One region of the Streptomyces sp. BBFR51 genome, then DNA from elsewhere that is predicted to be linked to it. Evidence: riboswitches for the same ligand, from Rfam matches in the RefSeq annotation. Region 1 holds a riboswitch; each other region holds the start of a gene.

What was found. Region 1 has a riboswitch for cyclic di-AMP ahead of ACGH7X_RS33470 (peptidoglycan DD-metalloendopeptidase family protein). Riboswitches for the same ligand answer to the same signal wherever they lie in the genome.
Region 2: it holds a riboswitch for cyclic di-AMP, as region 1 does, so the genes downstream of both, ACGH7X_RS18410 (M23 family metallopeptidase) here and ACGH7X_RS33470 (peptidoglycan DD-metalloendopeptidase family protein) in region 1, are expected to answer to the same signal.
Region 3: it holds a riboswitch for cyclic di-AMP, as region 1 does, so the genes downstream of both, ACGH7X_RS23915 (NlpC/P60 family protein) here and ACGH7X_RS33470 (peptidoglycan DD-metalloendopeptidase family protein) in region 1, are expected to answer to the same signal.
Region 4: it holds a riboswitch for cyclic di-AMP, as region 1 does, so the genes downstream of both, rpfA (resuscitation-promoting factor protein RpfA) here and ACGH7X_RS33470 (peptidoglycan DD-metalloendopeptidase family protein) in region 1, are expected to answer to the same signal.

The regions. Positions count from the first base shown of each region.
Region 1 is NZ_CP172448.1:7,377,938-7,382,956, reverse strand. Features, by position in the region: gene ACGH7X_RS33485 (MBL fold metallo-hydrolase) at 1-24, opposite strand, end outside; gene ACGH7X_RS33480 (TetR/AcrR family transcriptional regulator) at 171-791, shown strand; gene ACGH7X_RS33475 (SGNH/GDSL hydrolase family protein) at 874-1,659, opposite strand; gene ACGH7X_RS33470 (peptidoglycan DD-metalloendopeptidase family protein) at 1,899-2,861, opposite strand; cyclic di-AMP (ydaO/yuaA leader) riboswitch at 2,866-3,023, opposite strand; gene ACGH7X_RS33465 (tyrosine-protein phosphatase) at 3,450-4,247, shown strand; gene ACGH7X_RS33460 (DUF6126 family protein) at 4,269-4,388, opposite strand; gene ACGH7X_RS33455 (helix-turn-helix domain-containing protein) at 4,385-4,999, opposite strand.
Region 2 is NZ_CP172448.1:4,060,992-4,066,010, forward strand. Features, by position in the region: gene ACGH7X_RS18400 (PrsW family intramembrane metalloprotease) at 1-296, shown strand, start outside; gene ACGH7X_RS18405 (aldo/keto reductase) at 304-1,251, opposite strand; gene ACGH7X_RS18410 (M23 family metallopeptidase) at 1,384-2,436, opposite strand; cyclic di-AMP (ydaO/yuaA leader) riboswitch at 2,448-2,604, opposite strand; gene ACGH7X_RS18415 (PP2C family protein-serine/threonine phosphatase) at 2,829-4,055, opposite strand; tRNA gene ACGH7X_RS18420 (tRNA-Met) at 4,240-4,313, opposite strand; gene ACGH7X_RS18425 (dihydrofolate reductase family protein) at 4,382-5,019, opposite strand, start outside.
Region 3 is NZ_CP172448.1:5,196,059-5,201,077, reverse strand. Features, by position in the region: gene pcrA (DNA helicase PcrA) at 1-1,555, opposite strand, end outside; cyclic di-AMP (ydaO/yuaA leader) riboswitch at 1,808-1,989, shown strand; gene ACGH7X_RS23915 (NlpC/P60 family protein) at 1,997-3,166, shown strand; gene ACGH7X_RS23910 (tellurite resistance/C4-dicarboxylate transporter family protein) at 3,445-4,458, shown strand; gene ACGH7X_RS23905 (hypothetical protein) at 4,436-4,789, opposite strand.
Region 4 is NZ_CP172448.1:3,561,378-3,566,396, reverse strand. Features, by position in the region: gene ACGH7X_RS16125 (transposase) at 1-282, shown strand, start outside; gene ACGH7X_RS16120 (transglycosylase family protein) at 407-1,414, shown strand; cyclic di-AMP (ydaO/yuaA leader) riboswitch at 1,598-1,764, shown strand; gene rpfA (resuscitation-promoting factor protein RpfA) at 1,768-2,496, shown strand; gene eno (phosphopyruvate hydratase) at 2,735-4,015, shown strand; gene ACGH7X_RS16105 (septum formation initiator family protein) at 4,160-4,642, shown strand; gene ACGH7X_RS16100 (DUF501 domain-containing protein) at 4,692-5,019, shown strand, end outside.

The DNA of each region.
Region 1 (5,019 bases):
ACTCGGGGAACGGAAACCGGCCACGGTACCTCCAGGTGGAGTGGTTCAGGCTCTCATTGTCGTCTCGTCCTACGTCACCTCGAACGACGGATGCCACATCCGTGTTCCCGGTCCTCCGCGGCCGAAGAGGGCGCCACCGCACGTCCGAGGGCCTGTATAGGGTGACGTGCGTGGTGAGAGTCCGGTTGAGCGTGACCCAGCGGCGCGAGGAATTGCTCCGCGCGGCCATCGAGCAGATATCGGCGCGGGGCGTGGCGGCGCTGCGGATCGCCGACGTGGCCGCCACGCTCGGTGTCAGCAACGCCCTGGTGCTCTACCACTTCTCCACGAAGGAGAGGCTGGTCGCCGCCGCGTTCACCCACGCCGCCGAGGACGACCTCGCCCATCTGCGCAAGCTGCTCGGCCGCCGTACGTCGGCGCTGCGCCGGCTGCGCGCGGCCGTGCGCTGGTACGCCCCCACCGGTCAGGCCAAGGGCTGGCGGCTGTGGATCGAGGGCTGGGCGGTGTCGCTGCGCGAGCCCGCGCTGCGGGAGGTCACGCGGGAGCTGGACCGCCAGTGGAAGGCGGCGATCGCCGAGGTCATCGCCGAGGGCGTGGCCGCCGGTGAGTTCCCGTGCGCCGAGCCCGAGGGCGCCGCCCTGCGGCTGACGGCCCTGCTCGACGGGCTGGCGGTGCAGCTCACGTCGTACGCGGGCACGGTGTCGCGGGCACGGGCACAGGAGTGGATGGACGAGGCGCTGGCCCGGGAACTGGGCCTGGAGCGAACGGCCTTGACGCCCACGAGGCGCTAGCCCCGCCGCACGCCGGCCGTTCGCTCCCCGCGCACGCCGGCCGTTCACTCCCCACTGGACACCGGCCGTTCGCTCCCCGCTCTCAGGCCACCGCGGCGATCCGCGTCTTGATGTCGTCCGGCGACAGCGTCCCCTTGGCCGTCACGTGGTCGCCCGACGACTCGCCCCGCAGCCGGCGTCCGATCCACGGCACCAGGTACTCGCGTGCCCAGTGCACGTCGTCGCGCCGGACGTCCAGCGTGCCGCGCGGCGGCAGGGGCGGCCAGGGCTGGTCCGGGTCGGCCGGGACGCGCAGGCCGAGGGCCTGTCCCGCGCGCAGCGCCACGCGCGTGTGGCCCTCGGGCGAGAGATGCAGCCGGTCGGCGTCCCACGCCCTGCGGTCCTGGACGCTCCTGAGCGACCACAGGTCGAGCACCGGACAGCCGTACCGGTCGGCGATGGCACGCACGTGCCCGTTGTACGTGGCGATCTTGCCGCGCAGATGCTTGAGGACGGGCACGCCACGGGTGTCGAACCCGGTGGTCACCAGTACGGTGCCGGCCGCCGCGGTCAGCGCGGCCACCGCCAGTTCGAACCGCTGGGCCACCTCGTCCGGGTCGGTCCCGGGCCGGATGATGTCGTTGCCGCCCGCCGCGAACGAGACCAGGTCCGGGGCGAGTGCAACGACCCCGGGGACCTGTTCCGCCACGATCTGGTCGAGCAGCCTGCCGCGCACGGCGAGGTTGGTGTACGTGAAGTCGCCCTCGGGGCGCCGGTCCGCGAGCAGTACGGCGAGTCGGTCGGCCCAGCCGACGAACGCCCCGTCGGGGCCGGAATCGCCGACGCCCTCGGTGAAGCTGTCCCCCACCGCCACGTACGACCCGATCACTGCTCTGCTGTCACTCTTCGAATCGTCTGCCACATCGGCCCATGATTCACCGTGGAATGTGACCTACGCGACCGTAGGAAGGGATTGACGGGCGGTGAGAAAAGCCACGCCTAAAGTGTTCGTCAATTCCGGAATACACCGAAGGCCGGACCCGGGGATCGGGGTCCGGCCTTCGGTGGCGCGGGGACCGCGCCGAAACGCCGTCAGGTCGTCAGCTCGTCAGCGCTTGTCGGCGCTCGTCAGACGGAGACGCCGTGCGAGCGCAGGAACGCGATCGGGTCGACGTCCGAGCCGTAGTCCGGCGTGGTGCGGATCTCGAAGTGCAGGTGCGGGCCGGTCACGTTGCCGGTGGCACCCGAGAGGCCGACCTGCTGGCCCGCCGTCACCGACTGGCCGGCGGAGACGGAGAGCGAGGAGAGGTGGGCGTACTGGGCGTAGTGGCCGTCGGAGAGCTGGATGACGACCTGGTTGCCGTACGCGCCGCCCCAGCCGGCGGAGACGACGGTGCCCGCGCCGACGGCCTTGAGCGAGGTGCCGGTCGGGACGACGAAGTCCGTGCCGGTGTGGTAGCCGCTGGACCACATGCTGCCGGACTGGTGGTACGGGGTACCGACGGTGCCGCCCGCGACGGGGGAGGTGTAGCCGCTGCTGCTGTCGGCGGACTGGGTGCCGGTGTCCGAGGAGCCGGCGGAGTCCGAGGAGGAGGCCTTGTCGGCGTCCGTCGACTTCTCGGACGACTGGGAGGCGGACTTCTCGGCCTTGGCGGGCTTCTCGGCGGCCGGCTTCTCCGACTTGGCGGAGGAGGGGGCCGAGGACTCGGCGGCCTGGCCGCCGATCGAGAGCTTCAGGCCGGGGTGGATCAGCGACGGGTCGGAGCCGACGGCCTCGCGGTTGTCCGAGTAGAGCTTCTTCCAGCCGCCGTCCACGTCCTGGTCGTCGGCGATCTTCGAAAGGTAGTCACCGCTCTTCACGGTGTACGTCCGCGAATCCGAGTTCTTCTCTGAAGCGCTCGCGGCGGACTTCTTGGCCGACGTCGCAATGGACTGCACGGCCTGCTCGGAAACGGAGTGGGCGGGGGCGGCGTTGGCCCCGGCGGCACCCATCAGCGGGAGCGCGAGCGCGGCCCCACCGGTTCCGGCGACGGCGATGGTGCGGGTCAGGCGCATGGCCCTGGTACGGCGGTGCTTACCCTTCGCGGGCATGGCGAATTCCTCTCCGGCGCCTGCGAGGTGAGCTGTCGGGTGCGGGCTGGAGATGCCCGGCCGCGCCGAAACGCGGCTTTACCCCAAGCCGTTCCGGGAACCGGAACAGGCAGTTGTACCTGTGGGTCCCCCGCTCCTGCCGTGTACGGGTGGTGGATGAGTGCGGGCTCCGGTCGGCGGCAGGATTAGGCGTCCGTCCGGATCGGTGGTGAACGTAAGGGACCAAGACGCACGTGGACAAGCGAGGGGTTCCGTCGACCGGTGTTCCGATTGATCCTTTGAGGGAAAACCCGGTAACCCTGCGTCGATTTCCGCGGCACTCTTTTCCCTAAAGGCCCTTGAGAAGCAGCTGAATTACGTGAACATGACGGGCAACGCACGGTCACGGATATGACGCTGCTCACGCGCCGCTTCCCCACCTACCGCCATTTCAGGCCCAGTTGTCATCAAGACACCAATTCGGACAGAAGGCTCTTATCATCTCGCAATACCTCTTTTGAAAGCGCCTTTCGGGCACAGGTGATGCCGTATCGTCGAGTGGTGCCCGCAGGCGAGCAGCGTCGGCGGCGCTCAGTGGGAGGAGCCCCTGTGACGCAGCAGGTCCCGTCGACCGAACCCGAGCTGACCGGTGTGCGCAACTTCCGGGACGTGGGCGGACTGCCGACCGTGGACGGGCGGCGGGTGCGGCAGGGGGTGCTGTTCCGCAGCGGCCACCTGGCGCACGCCACCGGGGAGGACGCCGCGTTCCTGGCCTCGCTGGGCCTGCACACGATCTTCGACTTCCGCAACGCGGCCGACCAGAAGCTCGACGGTCCGGACGTCGAGCTGCCGGGCGTGCGCAATGTGAACCTGCCGCTGAGCGATCCGGCCGACGGCGCCGAGTTCTGGAAGATGGTCCGCGACGGGGACCTCGACCAGCTGCGCGAGATCCTGGCCGGTGACAAGGGCGCCGACCGGATGATCGGCTCCTACCGCATGATCGTCAAGGAGCGCACGGCGGAGCACTCCCGGATCCTGCACGCGCTCGCCGAGGACAGCGTCCCCGCGCTGATGCACTGCGCCGCCGGCAAGGACCGCGCCGGACTGTCGATCGCGATCACCCTGCTCGCGCTGGGCGTCGAGCGCGACGCCGTCGTCGAGGACTACCTGAAGTCGAACGCCGCGCACCGCCGCTACAAGGTGCGCCGCAGCGGCACCACCGCCTCGGCCTACTCCCCCGAGGTCATGGAGCTGCTCAGCCCCCTGTTCGACGCGCGCGCCGAGTACCTGGCGGCGGCCTTCGAGACCGTCGAGGAGACGTGGGGCGGGGTCGACGCCTACCTGGAGAAGGGCCTGGGGCTCGCCCCCGAAACCCGGGAGCGGCTGCGCGAGCGGATGCTGGACTGAGCCACCCGCTCGCGGACGGCGCTACTTGGCCCCCACCTCGAACAGCAGGTAGAGGAAGCCGCCGAAGACGTGCCCCAGCGCGATGTAGATGAGCAGTCGCACCCACAGGGCGCGCGGGAACTTCTCCTGCATGGTGCTCATGGCATCTCTCCGGGGGTCGGCCCGAGGCACAGGGTGGCCGTCGGGCTCTGCAGCAGGGTGTGGACGAAGAGCAGCTCGACCCCGTCGGGGTCCTGCGCGGCGATCCGGTGCGGGGTCGTCGAGTCGAAGTGGGCGCTGTCCCCCGCGGTCAGCCGGTGCTCGGTGTCCCCGAGGCGCAGCCGCAGCCGGCCGGTGAGGACGTGGAGCCACTCCTCACCGGGGTGCACCCGCACGACGTCGCCCTGGGAGCCGTACGGCACCTGGACGCGCAGGGCCTGCATGCCGCGGCCCGGCGCTCCGGCCCGCCAGTACGTCCAGCCGCCCGCGGCGGTGGGTACCATGTCGGCGCCGCGCACGACGGCGTCCCGGTCGGCGGCCGACTCGCCCAGCAGCTCGGCGACGGTCGTACCGTAGACCCGGGCGAGGGCGAGCAGCATCGGCAGCGAGGGCTGGCGCTGTCCGGTCTCCAGGCGGGAGAGGTGGGCGGGCGACAGCCCGGCGACGCGGGCCGCGGTCTCGAGGGTGAGGGCGGCCCGCCGCCGCAGCTCACGCAGCTGTGGCGCGACGGCGGCGACCGCGGCCTCGGCCGGGCCGGACTCGGAGGAGCTCATGCCTCCTATTCAGCCCGAAT
Region 2 (5,019 bases), 3.3 Mb from region 1:
ACTTCACCGCACGGGAGCGCGAACTGCTGAACGCCCTGTGGCACCTGCGAGGCGTCGCGCGCCCGGCGCTGGACTACGCGGCCCGGGCCACGGCCCCGCCCGCACCCCGGCCGGTACCGCCGTGGGCGTACCCGTACGGGCCCTACGGCGGCGGCCACCCGACGCCGTACCCGCCCAGGACCGCGTACGCCCCCTACGCCCCGCACACCCCCTACACCCCGTACGGACCGCACTCCGCGCCCTCCGCGCACTCCCCGCAGGCCCCTTACGCGCCGCCCGGTCCCTACCGGCCGTAGCGCCCGCTCAGGCCGACGACGCCCGTGTCAGCCTCGCGACCTCGTCCTGCGTCAGGCGCAGCTCCGCCACGCCCAGCAGCGCCGGCAGCTGCTCCACCGTGCGCGCGGACGCGATCGGCGCGGCGACGGTCGGCTGGGCGGCGAGCCAGGCCAGGGCGACCGTGGCGACGGGAGCGTCGTGGGCCTCGGCGATCTCGTCCAGGGCCGTGAGCACCCGCCGGCCGCGCTCGGTCTCCAGGTGCTTCGCCGCACCGCCCGCCCGCGGGCTGTCGACGGCCGCACCGGGCCGGTACTTGCCGGTGAGGAAACCGGCCGCGAGCGCGTAGTACGGCACGGCGGCCAGGCCCGCCTGCTCGGCGAGATCGCGCAGCTCTCCCTCGTAGGTGTCGCGGGAGACCAGGTTGTAGTGGGGCTGGAGGGCCACGTAGCGGGCGAGTCCCTCGCGGTCGGAGAACTCCAGGGACGCCGCGAGCCGCTCGGCGGAGATGTTGGACGCGGCGATGTGCCGCACCTTGCCGGCCTTCACCAGCGCGTCGAGCGCGCCGATGATCTCCTCGACCGGCACCTCGGGCTTGTCGAAGTGGGTGTAGTAGAGGTCGATGTGGTCGGTGCCCAGGCGGCGCAGCGAGGCGTCGGCGGCGGCCTCGATGTTCGCGGCGGTGAGTCCCGGGTAGTCGGGGTGCTGGCTGACCTTGGTGGCGAGGACGACGTCGTCGCGGTTGCCGCGGGCCGCGAGCCACGCGCCGAGGACGGTCTCTGACTCGCCGCCGCTGTTGCCGTCGACCCAGGCGGAGTAGGAGTCGGCGCTGTCGACGAAGTTGCCGCCGGCCGCCGTGTAGGCGTCCAGGACGGCGAAGGACTGGTCCTGGTCGGCGGTCCAGCCGAAGACGTTGCCGCCGAGGGCGAGGGGGAAGACCTCGAGGTCGGAGGAGCCGAGCTTGCGCAGAGAAGTCATGTAGGACGTCAACCACCGCACCGGAGAGGACCATTCCGGCGGACGCGCAAAAACCCCGCAAACCGGCAGCCCTGGCGTCGGGGGGTCGCCGTCAGGACCGCCGGGGACCAGCGGGGGTGGAGACGGTGTGGGTCAGGGAGTGAGGCCCTTGCCCTGCAGCCAGGCCATCGGGTCGATGCCGGTGCCGCCGTCGGTGTGGACCTCGAGGTGGAGGTGGGCGCCCGTGACGTTGCCGGTGGCGCCGACGCGGCCGATGACGTCACCGGTGGTGACCTGCTGGCCGACGCTGACGTTGATGGAGGACTGGTGCGCGTACCAGAGCTCGGTGCCGTCGTCGAGGGTGAGCACGGTCTTGTAGCCGTACGACCCGTCCCAGCCGGCCGACGTGATCGTGCCGCTGTGCACCGCCTTGAGCAGCGTGCCCGTGGGTGCGGCGAAGTCGAGGCCGGTGTGGTGGCCGGAGGCCCAGAGGGAGCCGGCCTGGTTGAACGTCGAGGAGATCGTGTACGAGGAGGTCGGCAGCGTGTACTGCTTGGCCAGCTCCGCGAGCCGCTCGGCCTCGGCCTTCTTCGCGGCCTCCTCCTCCGCCTTCTTCTTGGCGGCGGCGGCCTTGGCCTCGGCCTCCTTCTCCGCCTTGGCGGCGGCTGCCTCGGCCTTCTTCTCGGCCGCGGCGGCGGCTTCGGCGGCGGCCTTGGTCTCCACCTGGGCCTGCTGCTGCTCGGCCTGCGCCATGATCCGGGCCCGCAGCGACTCACCGGCGTCGGTGGTGGCGGCGGTCTGCGTGGTGTCCGCGGCGGCGGCCTGGCCGATGCCGCTGAGCGGGGTGGCGGAACCCTCGGGCTCGGTCGCCTCGTCGTCGCCGGAGATGAGCGAGCCGACGTTCGGCAGGTCCGGCATGGAGATCGACACCGGCGGCTTGCCGGTCTGCGCGCTGGCCATGCCGCCCGCGCCGACGGCCGCTATGACGCCTACGCCGAGGACGGTGGAGCTGCGGGCGAGCCCGCCGCGCTGCTTGGCGACGCGGTGCCGGCCGCGTACGGGACGGATGGAATCCGCGGTGGGATTCCACTCCTCCCAGGGGCCCTCTTCGGTGCGCGGGCCCTCGGGGCCGTCGTAGCCGAAGGTGTCGGTGTCGTGCCGGGTCGGCACGAACGGGGCCTCGGGGGCAGGCCGGTTTGACGCCACGTGGGCGTACTCCTTTCCTTCCTTTCGCCTACCGGGTTAGCTGACGGGTTCGGAGCAGGAAGGTCTCCTACGCGCGTGTGCCGACCGTGTCTCCACGGCGTCAAACGCCCGATTCACCCCAATGTGGTGGTTCCCCGGTTCCCTTGCGGAATTCGGCGCGTGCGCACGGAGCCGCCTTCTGTGACGGCTGGGACGACCGCGCTGCGTTATCGAACGTTAATAGACGCGGGGCTCGGATTCCAAGCTGTTCCTCTTGATCATTAACGGAAACGGCTGGGACGTACACCTCACAGCCGGTGAAAAACGGGCGAGTTGACCCGACCCCGGTATTCCCGTTCACGCGTCTTTGTTCTGACGGTACGTCAGTTGTTATGCGGAGGGAGGTCGTTCCGTCACGACTGGTGACAATGATCATGATCGCCGTGTCGGGGACGCCGTACGGCGAGCAGCGCCATGTCGTCCGCCATGCCGCCCCCGGAGTGGTGGCGCACGTCCTCGGCGAGGGTGTCGAGGAGCTTCGCCGGATGACGGAAGACGCGGCCGGCCAGCCGCGCGTGCGGATCGTAGAACTCACCCTTCGCGTCCCGGGCTTCGGACAGCCCGTCGGTGTAGAGCAGGAGTGTGGCCCCACCGGGGAAGGCGACCTCCTCCGCCCGGTCGGGCCACACACCCAGGTCGCCCATGCCTAGCGGCAGCGCCGACTCGCGGGCGGGCAGCGGGCCCAGGGTGCCGTCGGCGTAGAGCAGCAGGGGCGGCGGGTGGCCGCGGTTGACGATGCGCACGATGCCGTCGCCGTGCGGGAGTTCGGCGAGGACGGCGGTGGTGAAGCCCTCGAAGGCGTCCAGCCCGTCCCGCCGGGTGCCCTCGCGCGCCAGCGCCCGCTCCAGCCGTTGCGCCACCGCCTCCAGTGTCGCCTCCTGCTCGGCCGCCTCCCGGAAGGCGCCGATCACGACGGCGACGGCGGCCACCGCGCCCATGCCCTTGCCGCGCACGTCCCCGACGATGAGCCGGACGCCGCGGGCGCTGTCCTGCACGGCGTACAGGTCGCCGCCGATGAACGCGTCGGCCTGCGCGGCCTCGTAGGAGGCGGCGATCTCGAAGCCGGCGATCCGCTCGGCGGGTTCGGGCAGTACGGCGCGCTGGGCGGCCTCGGCGATCTCGCGGACGGAGACGAGGCGCTCGTCGGTGCGGCGCACGAGGCCGTTCACGAGGACGGCGAGGACGGCGACCGTCGCGATGGTGATCAGCTCGGTGAGGGAGTCGACGTAGTGGATGACGCCCTTGCCGATCTGCAGCCCGATGACCGCGGCGACCACCGCGACGCCGGTGAGCGCCGTGCCGCGCCGCGAGTAGATCGGGGCGGCGACCAGGGGCGCGGCCGTGTAGAGGGGGCCGGCGGTGAAGTACCTCGGGGTGAAGGTGTCGTACAGGATGGCGACGACGATCAGCAGCACGGGGAGCACGCGTACGAAGGCCCGCATGTACCTGGTCCGCCGGCGCGGCGGTGGCCCGGCGGGCGGCACGGGCCGCGCCTCGTCGCCGAGGCCCAGGCCGGGGTCGGGCACGGGATCTCCGGGGAGTCGGCCGCCGGCTCTGGCCTTCGCTCCCTCGTCGTCCACGTCACCTGGCCGCACCACTCGTCTCCCGCCACCCCGCACGTCCACGCCGCTCGCTGCCGTCCCGTACTCCAGGTTTCCCGGAGCGGGGGCGGGGGGCGAGCGGTGAGGGGCCGACCGAATGACGCCGCGTGGCGAAACGCACCGAGGGCCGGAACCCTTTCGGATTCCGGCCCTCGGCCTTCAGTAGCGGGGACAGGATTTGAACCTGCGACCTCTGGGTTATGAGCCCAGCGAGCTACCGAGCTGCTCCACCCCGCGTCGTTGTGTTCACCACTGTACGTCATCCCGGGGGCGGAATGCACATCGGTATCTCCCGTGACGGTTCCCTATCCCTCCAGGTGGCGGTTGGGCGCCTTCGCGCGCTCCTCGTACTCGGGCAGTACGACGACGACGGCGCCCCCGGCGGCGAGCACTCCGCTGCCGTTCGCCCCCGGCACGAAGGTGTCCGGCTCGCGCCAGGCCGTAACCACGCGGCGCACCCCGGCGTCGAGGATCAGCCGGGCGCAGGGCGCGGGCCGGGAGGCGCGGCGGGCGCAGGGCTCCAGGCTGCTGTAGACGGTGGCGGCCGCGAGCCGAGGGTCGGTGGGGTCGACCTTGGCGAGCGCGGCCTCCTCGGCGTGCACGACGGGGTCGCCGCCCTCCCGCGAATACCCCCGGGCCAGCTCCGTCCCGTCGGCGGCGACCACGACGGCCCCCACGCTGAACGCGGTGTCCGACGGCGGGCACAGCTCGGCCAGTTCACAGGCGAGCGCCAGCCAGTGCCGGTCGGCGGCGGCCACGCGGTCGCCGGTGCCGGGCGCGGTGGGCAGGTACCGGTTCAGCACCACGTCCTCGATCGGCCGCGACTCCACCAGCCGCAGCCGCCCGCCCTGGTAGGCACCGGGTCCGAACAGCCGGGGTGCGTCCGGGTCCCCCACGAGCAGCGGCGCGAGGACGAGCTGCAGCTCGTCGGCGAGCTCCTGCC
Region 3 (5,019 bases), 2.2 Mb from region 1:
CCTGCGGGAAGCTGATCTTCTCGCGCTGGGAGAGGGCGTCGATCATCGCCTCGGCGCGGTCGCCGATGCCGCGCTTGGGGACGTTGAGGATGCGGCGCAGCGGCACCGAGTCCTCCGGGTTGGCCAGCACGCGCAGGTAGGCCAGGACGTCCCGGACCTCCTTGCGTTCGTAGAAGCGGACGCCGCCGACGACCTTGTAGGGCAGGCCGACGCGGATGAAGACCTCTTCGAAGACACGGGACTGGGCGTTGGTGCGGTAGAAGACGGCGACATCGCCGGCCTTCGCCTCGCCCGCGTCGGTGAGGCGGTCTATCTCGTCGGCGACGAACTGGGCCTCGTCGTGCTCGGTGTCGGCGACGTACCCGGTGATCTGCGAGCCGGCGCCCTGGTTGGTCCACAGGTTCTTGGGGCGGCGGGACTCGTTGCGCTCGATGACCGCGTTGGCGGCGGTCAGGATCGTCTGCGTGGAGCGGTAGTTCTGCTCGAGCAGGATCGTCGTCGCGTCCGGGTAGTCCTCCTCGAACTGGAGGATGTTGCGGATGGTGGCGCCGCGGAAGGCGTAGATCGACTGGTCGGCGTCGCCCACCACGCACAGCTCGGCGGGCGGGACCTCGGCCTCGGGCGGCACGTCGACGGGGTGCTCGGAGGTGCCGACCAGCTCGCGGACCAGGGAGTACTGGGCGTGGTTGGTGTCCTGGTACTCGTCGACCAGGACGTGCCGGAAGCGACGGTGGTAGTGCTCGGCTACGTCCGGGAAGGCGCGGAGCAGGTTGACCGTCGTCATGATCAGGTCGTCGAAGTCGAGGGCGTTGGCCTCGCGCAGCCGCGACTGGTAGAGCGCGTAGGCCTGGGCGACGGTCTTCTCGAACCCGTCGGCGGCCTGGGCGGCGAAGTCCTCCTCGTCGATCAGCTCGTTCTTCAGATTGCTGATCTTGGCGCTGAAGGACTTGGGCGGGAAGCGCTTGGGGTCCAGGTCGAGATCCCGGCACACCAGCGCCATCAGGCGCTTGGAGTCGGCCGCGTCGTAGATCGAGAACGACGACGTGAAGCCCAGCCTCTTCGACTCGCGGCGCAGGATGCGGACGCACGCGCTGTGGAAGGTCATCACCCACATCGCGTTCGCGCGCGGGCCGACGAGCTGCTCGACGCGCTCCTTCATCTCGCCCGCGGCCTTGTTGGTGAAGGTGATCGCGAGGATCTGGCCCGGGTGGACGCTCCGCTCGGCCAGCAGGTGGGCGATGCGGTGGGTGAGCACGCGGGTCTTGCCGGAGCCGGCACCGGCCACGATGAGCAGCGGGGAGCCGGAGTGGACGACGGCGGCCCGCTGGTTCTCGTTCAGCCCGTCCAAAAGCGCCGCGGCGTCCAGGGCGGGGCGCGGGGCGCCGTCGCGGTAGTGGGTGTCCCGGTCCGGCGGCGCGTCGAACTTCCCGCCGAACAGATCGTGCGGAACCGGCTCCGGTCCGTGATCGTCCTCGGGTGGCGGCGGGGGTTCCTCCTCGCGACCCCGGGGGGTCTGGAGGCTCGCCAGGAAGTTGTCGTCAAAGAGGCTGCTCATCGCTCTCCGAGTCTAGGGCGCCCCACCGACAACCCGGCGCCACCCCGGAAAATCGCCGGTATCCCGGTGCCGGACACGCCCTGCGACGGGTCATGACACGAAGAGTGACACGAGCGACGCCCCCGCCCGAGGTCACACCCAAGGTCACGAAAATGTATCGGGCATATCACCCACCAACCTTCACAGCGGCCACACGAGTTGGCTACGGTGCGGGCAGGCCGCACGACCCCCACCGGCGAACCTCGCCGGGCCGCGCGGCCTCCGCCGAGTCCGGCGTGCCCGCATGGCATCCGGAGCCGGGGACCCAACCGAGAACTTGGGGTGAATCGGCCGCCCGGCCCTCGACGAGGACGGGACCGCCGTAGGGCAACCCTTCCGTGCCACACCGCCCGAACCCGACAGCTAACCCGGTAGGCGGAGCATTGGAAGGAGTCGCCTCCCTTGGCGTCGCACCGCAAGTCGCGTCCCTCCGGTACACGCGTCGCAGGCATACGGACCCCGGCCATCGCCACGGCGGCCCTCACCTCCGTCGCCCTGCTGTCCCAGACGGCCAACGCCGCGCCGTCGGACGACCGGCCGAGCCTCGAAGAGGTGGAGAAGAAAGTCGACGACCTGTACCGCCAGGCGGGGTCGGCGACCGAGAAGTACAACGCGGCCAAGGAGAAGACCTCCAAGCAGCGGGGGCGCGTCGACACGCTCCTCGACGACGTGGCCAAGCGCACCCAGAAGCTCAACGACGCGCGCGAGGAGCTGGGTTCCTTCGCCTCCGCCCAGTACCGCACGGGTGCGGCGGTCCCGGAGACCGCGACCCTTCTGCTCGCGGACTCGCCGCAGGACTACTTCGACCAGAACCAGCTGATGAGCCGGCTCACCGGCCGCCAGAAGACCGCCGTCGACGACTACGTCACGCAGCAGTCCGAGACGATGCAGAAGCGCCGGGAGGCCACCGAGAGCCTCGAGACGCTCACCGACTCGCAGAACGACCTGAAGACGGCCAAGTCGACCGTCCAGAAGAAGCTCGCCACCGCGCGGGAGCTGCTGTCGGAGCTGACCGCCGAGGAGAAGGCCCGGCTCGCGGCGATCGAGAAGAAGAAGCAGGCGGAGGCCGCGCGCAAGGCGGCGGAGCTGGCGAAGCAGCAACAGGCGCAGCAGGAGGCGGAGCGCCAACGGCAGGAGGAGGCCGCCCAGCAGCAGGAGAGCGGCACCGGTTCGTCGGAATCCTCGGGATCGTCGACGCCGGACACCTCGAACGGCACCAAGGCCGAGAAGGCGATCGCCTTCGCCCGCGCCCAGATCGGCAAGCCGTACGTCTGGGGCGCCACGGGCCCCGGCTCCTACGACTGCTCGGGCCTGACCCAGGCCGCCTGGAAGGCCGCCGGCGTGACCCTGCCGCGCGTCACCTACGACCAGGTCGACGCCGGCACGACCGTCTCCGTCTCCCAGGCACAACCCGGTGACCTGGTCTTCTTCTACGACGACATCAGCCACGTCGGCCTCTACATCGGCGACGGCATGATGATCCACGCGCCGAAGCCGGGCGCGTACGTCCGCGAGGAGTCGATCTTCTACGACGGCGAGTCGTCGATCTACAGCGTGGTGCGCCCGGCCTGACCCAGGTGGGTCTCAGGGCCTGCCCGGCGGATCATGCCGCAGACGCGGGGTCCGGCACGCACTCCCCCACTGCCTTAAGGGCGTGGGAGGGGCCCCCAGGCGTTGCCGTCGGTCGCCGACTCCCCCACGCTCGGCTTCGCTCGCGGGGGGGGACCCCCATCGCGTCGGCTCCCTCCTCCGCCTTGCAGCCGCACGCACCGGACCCCGCTCACCGGCGCTGATCAGATGCCGTGTCTTTCCTGCGACCTGATCCGCCGGGCAGGCCCTAGCATCGGCGCATGTCTTCGGCCACCTCTCCCCACGCCCTGCGCGCCTGGTGGGCGCAGCGTCCGCCGGCGGCCGGGGCCGCGGTGATGGCGACCGGCATCGTGTCGGTCGCCCTGCATCTGACGGGCCGCGAGGTCCTGTCCCGGATCGCCCTGGTCCTGGCCTGTGCCGCCTGGCTGACGCTGGCGACGAACTTCGTCTACCTGCTGCTGGTCGAGCGCGCGCAGTGGCTGACGCGGGCGGGCACGCCGGGCGCGCTCACCGCCGTCGCCGCGACGACCGTGCTCGGCACCCGCTTCTCGCTGCTCGGCTCGTCACCCCTGGCGGCGGTGCTGCTGACGCTGGCGGCGCTGCTGTGGCCGTGGCTGCTGGTCCTGGTGGTGCGGCACTGGGGACGGAGGATGCCCGGGGCGGTGTTCCTGGGCTGCGTGGCCACGGAGGGACTCGCCGTGCTCGGCGCCACGCTGGCCGCCGCCACCTCGACGGCCTGGCTGGCGCACGCCGCCCTGGTGCCGTTCTGGCTGGGCATCGTGCTCTACCTGATCGCGCTGTTCCGCTTCGATCTGCGGCAGGTGGCGCGCGGCTCCGGGGACCACTGGGTGGCGGGAGGCGCGCTCGCCATCTCGGCCCTCGCGGGCGCCAAGCTGCTCGCGGCGGCCGGGACCGGCATGTACCTGTGGAACGCCGACGACCACGCCGTTCTGCACGACCTGACCGTCTTCCTGCTCGCCCTCGACCTCGCCTGGTACGTCGTCCTCCTCGCCGCCGAGATCGTGTGGCCGCGGGTCCGCTACGACGTACGCCGCTGGTCGACCGTCTTCCCGCTCGGCATGACGGCGGCGGCGGCACTGTCCGTGGCCGCCGTCGTCGACGTCCCGTGGCTGGACGCGCCGGGGCGGGCGCTGCTGTGGATCGCGGTGGCCGGGTGGCTGGCGGTCGCCGCGGGGGCGGTGGTCCAGGCCCGGACCGGGCTGCGGTCGGCGGGAACGGACGCCGGGACGGTCAGGTCCACAGCACCGCGATGAAGATGTTCGCCACGGTCAGCAGACCCACCAGGCCGAACAGCGGCTTCTCCACCTTCTCGTCGTCGCGCTTCACGTAGACCAGGCCGAGGATCACGACCAGTACGGCGAGCTTCACGCCGATCTTGACGTTGTCGACGGCGGTGTCCTGCGCCTGGTTGAGGCCGACGAGGACCGCTCCGGTGACGAGCATCGTCAGCGCGCCGTGCAGCATCGCGGGGGTGAAACGGGCCGCGCCCTGACCCATCGCCTTCATCTGGGTCAGGAAGCCGCCGAGAAGCGCGGCGATGCCGACGATGTGCAGACCGACGAAGAGGTGGATGAGTACGTCCATGGGGCCGGAGCCTAATGAGGAGCCCGAGGCGCCTGGACACCGGCCCGCCCCGACGCCCCATAACAGCTCACGCCCCTCACCCGCCCCCGATCCGTCACATCGGTCATCACCCTGCGTGAAGCCGACGGCCGCCGGGCGGGTTCACGCTCACATACAGTCGCCGCCCGATCCGCAACTGCCACTTCCGCACATCCCGTCACCGGGCCGTTACCGACGCGCCTAGCGTCCTC
Region 4 (5,019 bases), 3.8 Mb from region 1:
CGTGGAGCCGTGGACGTCCGGACCCAGCTGAACGGGGCTCTGCACCGGTTGCGTACAGGCTGTCTCTGGGACGAGCTTCCTGAGTGCTACGGCACCTGGCAGCTCGCCAAGGAGCGGCAGAACACCTGGTTCAAGAAGGGATTCTGGGCCGTTCTGATGGACGAGCTGAATCGGCGGGGGGAGACCACACCGGTTCGGTGTGAGCCGCAAGCGCCGCCGCTCGAGGTCACAGGGGCAATCGCACCTGGGACGTTCAAACATGACACGCGCTCAACTCTGTGATCTTCACGTGATCTGTGCGGCATGAACTTGTGACAAGCGATCATCTGCCTATACGTTCACGGATCAGTGTGGCGATGAGCATCACGCGCCGCGCGGTCCCCGTCGTCTTGTGAAAGGTCGTCGCATGCTCTCCGGGAACGGTCGTCACCGCCGCCCCCGCCAGGCTCCCGCCCTGGTCGTCGCCGCCGGAGTGACCGGCTCCGCCATCGCGATCCCGCTGCTCGGCGCCACCGGCGCCCACGCGGCCGACGCGGCGAACTGGGACCAGGTCGCCCAGTGCGAGACCGGCGGCGCCTGGAGCCAGAACAGTGGCAACGGGTACTACGGCGGCCTGCAGCTGTCCCAGGAGGCCTGGGAGCAGTACGGCGGCCTGGAGTACGCCGCCAGTGCCGACCAGGCCAGTCGCTCCCAGCAGATAAGGATCGCCGAGAAGCTGCACGCGGACCAGGGCATCGCGGCCTGGCCGACCTGCGGCCTGCTCGCGGGCATGGGCAACGACTCGGGGCTCACGGACAGCGGCTCGGACACGGCCGGCGACGGCGCGTCGCGGGGTTCGGACGCCTCGGGGCAGACGGACACGTCCAAGTCGTCCGAATCGCCCGCCACCACGGAGAAGCCCGAGTCGTCCCGGGGGTCCGGGTCGCCCGCTCCGTCCGGCTCGACCGAGGCGCCGGAGTCGACTTCCAAAGCACCCTCTTCATCCCCTTCGCCCTCTTCCTCACCCTCCTCGTCCGCTTCTGACGCCCCGTCCGACGACGCGGACCAAACCGCCAAGCCGGGCACATCGCCCGAAACCGACTCCTCGGCGAGTGCCGAACCGCAGGGCACCGACGGCTCGTCCGGCGCGGGCCGGCATCGCGGCGGCAGTGCGGACGAGGGCACGGCGCAGAGGGGCCTCACGGACGGCACGGCAGGACGGCACGCCTTGACTGACGGCGAGTCGCGGGAGGCGGACGGAGGCTCGTACATCGTCCGCTCCGGCGACAACCTGTGGGCCATCGCCGACTCCCTTGGCGTCGACGGCGGATGGCGTGCGCTGTACGCCGACAACGAGCGGGTCGTCGGCCAGGACCCCGACCGCATCCTGCCCGGTCAGACGCTCACGGTAGCGGGCGAATCGGGCCATAAGTAGAGGGAGTTCGCGTCACGGTTAGAGGCTGTATGTCCGTTTTGGATCTCGTGAGAGATAGGTCTCAGAAGCCGTGATCGTCTTTGAAAATCCGCGGAGCGCGTGTCTACGGTCATGACCGCTCGCCATCGCGGGCCCCGACAGCCGCAACGCCGAATCCTGCCAGCGGCCGTACGGGAACAGTCGTCGCGTCAAGCGCCGAAGGCAGGAGCGGGGGACCCAAGGTAAGTGCCGCACCGGGCAGTTGAGCCGGAGCGGCTAGGGGTGAAGCCGAGTTCCGTGAGGAACCCGGCCGGGCAACTCAACCGGCCCGAACCCGACAGCTCACCTCGCAGGCGTCGGTGAGGGGATCAACCATGCTGTTTTCCGGCAAGGGCAAGCACCGTCGCCCGTCCAAGGCCACCCGTGTCATCGCCGTCGCCGGCGTCACCGGTGCCGCCGTCGCCGCCCCGCTGATGGCGGCCGGCAACGCCTCCGCCGCCACCGCGTCCGAGTGGGACGCCGTCGCCCAGTGCGAGTCCGGCGGCAACTGGTCCATCAACACCGGCAACGGTTACTACGGCGGTCTGCAGTTCTCCAGCTCCACCTGGGCCGCCTACGGCGGTACGCAGTACGCCTCGTCCGCCGACCAGGCGAGCAAGACGCAGCAGATCGAGATCGCCGAGAAGGTGCTCGCGGGCCAGGGCAAGGGTGCCTGGCCGGTCTGCGGCACCGGCCTGTCGGGCGCCGCGTACAGCGGTGGCGGTTCGCAGGACAGCGGCTCCAGCAGCTCCGAGGGCTCGCAGAGCCAGAGCAGCGGCTCCACCGCCGAGCGCTCCACCGAGCAGAAGGCCTCCCGCTCCTCCGAGCGCCCGGCCGCCGAGCCGAAGGCCGAGAAGCCCGCCAAGAAGACCGTCACCACCCCGACCGGCAAGAAGGTCGAGAAGGGCGACGGCGAGTACAAGGTCGTCAAGGGCGACACCCTCAGCTCCATAGCCGAGAAGCACGACGTCGAGGGCGGCTGGGCGAAGCTGTTCAAGCTGAACGGCGACATCGTCGACGACGCCGACCTGATCTACCCGGGCCAGCAGCTGCACCTCAAGTAAGCGGCAGCGGCTCCCGCGACTCCCGCCCCGGTGCGTGTTCCCCCGTACGCACCGGGGCGGGACTTTTCGCGTTCCGCGTTTGTTCCGTTCGGAAACAATTTACTCTCGGTTCTGTCCAGCGGGTGGGCGATCGGCTGGCCGATCGCCCGGAGCCGGTTAGGCTCGGTCCCGCAGAGCCGCTGCGGTCCTGTGGACCCGCGCGTCACACCGAAGCGTCACATTGAAGAAGGAGATGCTCGTGCCGTCCATCGACGTCGTCGTAGCCCGGGAAATCCTGGACTCCCGAGGCAACCCCACGGTCGAGGTCGAGGTCGGCCTCGACGACGGCAGCACCGGTCGTGCCGCCGTTCCGTCCGGCGCCTCCACCGGTGCCTTCGAGGCCGTCGAACTCCGTGACGGCGACCCGAGCCGTTACCTCGGCAAGGGTGTCGAGAAGGCCGTCCTCGCCGTCATCGAGCAGATCGGCCCGGAGCTGGTCGGGTACGACGCCACCGAGCAGCGCCTGATCGACCAGGCCATGTCCGACCTGGACGCGACCGACAACAAGGGCTCGCTCGGCGCCAACGCCATCCTCGGCGTCTCCCTCGCCGTCGCCCACGCCGCCTCCGAGGCCAGCGACCTGCCGCTCTTCCGCTACCTGGGCGGCCCCAACGCGCACCTGCTGCCGGTGCCGATGATGAACATCCTGAACGGCGGCTCGCACGCCGACTCCAACGTGGACATCCAGGAGTTCATGATCGCCCCGATCGGCGCGGAGTCCTTCTCCGAGGCCCTGCGCTGGGGCGCCGAGGTCTACCACACGCTGAAGAAGGTCCTGAAGAACAAGGGCCTGGCCACCGGCCTCGGCGACGAGGGCGGCTTCGCGCCGAACCTCGGCTCCAACCGCGACGCCCTCGACCTCATCCTCGAGGCGATCAAGGAGGCCGGCTACACCCCCGGCGAGCAGATCGCCCTCGCGCTCGACGTCGCCGCGTCCGAGTTCTACAAGGACGGCTCCTACACCTTCGAGGGCAAGACCCGCACCGCCGCCGAGATGACCGAGTACTACGCCGAGCTGGTCGAGGCGTACCCGCTGGTCTCCATCGAGGACCCGCTGTTCGAGGACGACTGGGACGGCTGGAAGGTCCTCACCGACCAGCTCGGCGACAAGGTCCAGATCGTCGGCGACGACCTGTTCGTCACCAACCCGGAGCGCCTGGCCCGCGGCATCGAGGACGGCGCCGCCAACGCGCTGCTGGTCAAGGTCAACCAGATCGGTTCGCTGACCGAGACCCTGGACGCCGTGGAGCTGGCCCAGCGCAACGGCTTCAAGTGCATGATGTCCCACCGCTCCGGCGAGACCGAGGACGTCACCATCGCCGACCTGGCCGTCGCCACCAACTGCGGCCAGATCAAGACCGGCGCCCCGGCCCGCTCCGAGCGCGTCGCGAAGTACAACCAGCTGCTGCGCATCGAGGAGATCCTCGACGACGCCGCGGTGTACGCGGGCCGCAGCGCCTTCCCGCGCTTCAAGGGCTGACCTCGCCTTCGAGGGCTGACCCCGCCTTCGAGGGCTGACCGCCCGTAAGAGGCAGCGTCGTACGTACGTCCCCGTACTCGGTCCCGTACCGTGTGCGGGGACGTACGCGCGTATGACGACGTGAAGGCGGAGGCGGGGACAGACATGGCGGTGAAGGACCGGGACCGTTTCTCCACCGCGACCAGGATCCGGATCATCGGGGAACAGACCGCGGCCCGGGTCTACCGCTCGCAGAGCAAGCGCCAGGCCCGTCGCTCCCGGCTGACCGGCCGGGCCGCGCTGCTCGCGATGGTGCTCTGCTCGCTCGTCGTGGCGCTCGCGTATCCGATACGGCAGTACGTCGCCCAGCGCGCCGAGATCGCCGACCTCCGGCGGGAGCAGCAGGAGACCCGCGAGCGGGTCGAGGACCTGCGCGACCTCAAGGCACGCTGGCAGGACGACGCCTACGCCGAGCAGCAGGTCCGGCTGCGGCTGCACTACGTGATGCCGGGGGAGACGGGGTTCGTCGTCGTCGACCCGGACGCGGCCGAGCAGGCTCGCGCCGAGGGCGGTGCCGCCGACCGCCCCTGGTACCGCAACGTGTGGGACGGGGTCGACAAGGCCGACGCCGTCTCCCGCCGGCAGTGAACCGACCGTGCCGGCCGTGACTCAACAGGAAGACCAGCAGAAGACAGTCATGCAGACTCCCCCGCCGACCACCCCGCGCACCGAGCCGACCGACGCGGACGTGGCGGCCTTCAAGCAGCAGCTCGGCCGGCCCCCGCGCGGCCTGCGCGCCATCGCGCACCGCTGCCCGTGCGGACAGCCGGACGTCGTGGAGACGGCACCGCGCCTGCCCGACGGCACGCCCTTCCCGACGCTGTACTACCTGACGTGTCCGAAGGCGGCCTCCGCGATCGGCACGCTGGAGGCGAACGGCGTGATGAAGGAGATGACCGAGCGGCTGGGCACCGACCCGGAGCTGGCCGCCTCCTACCGCGCCGCCCACGAGGACTACGTCCGGC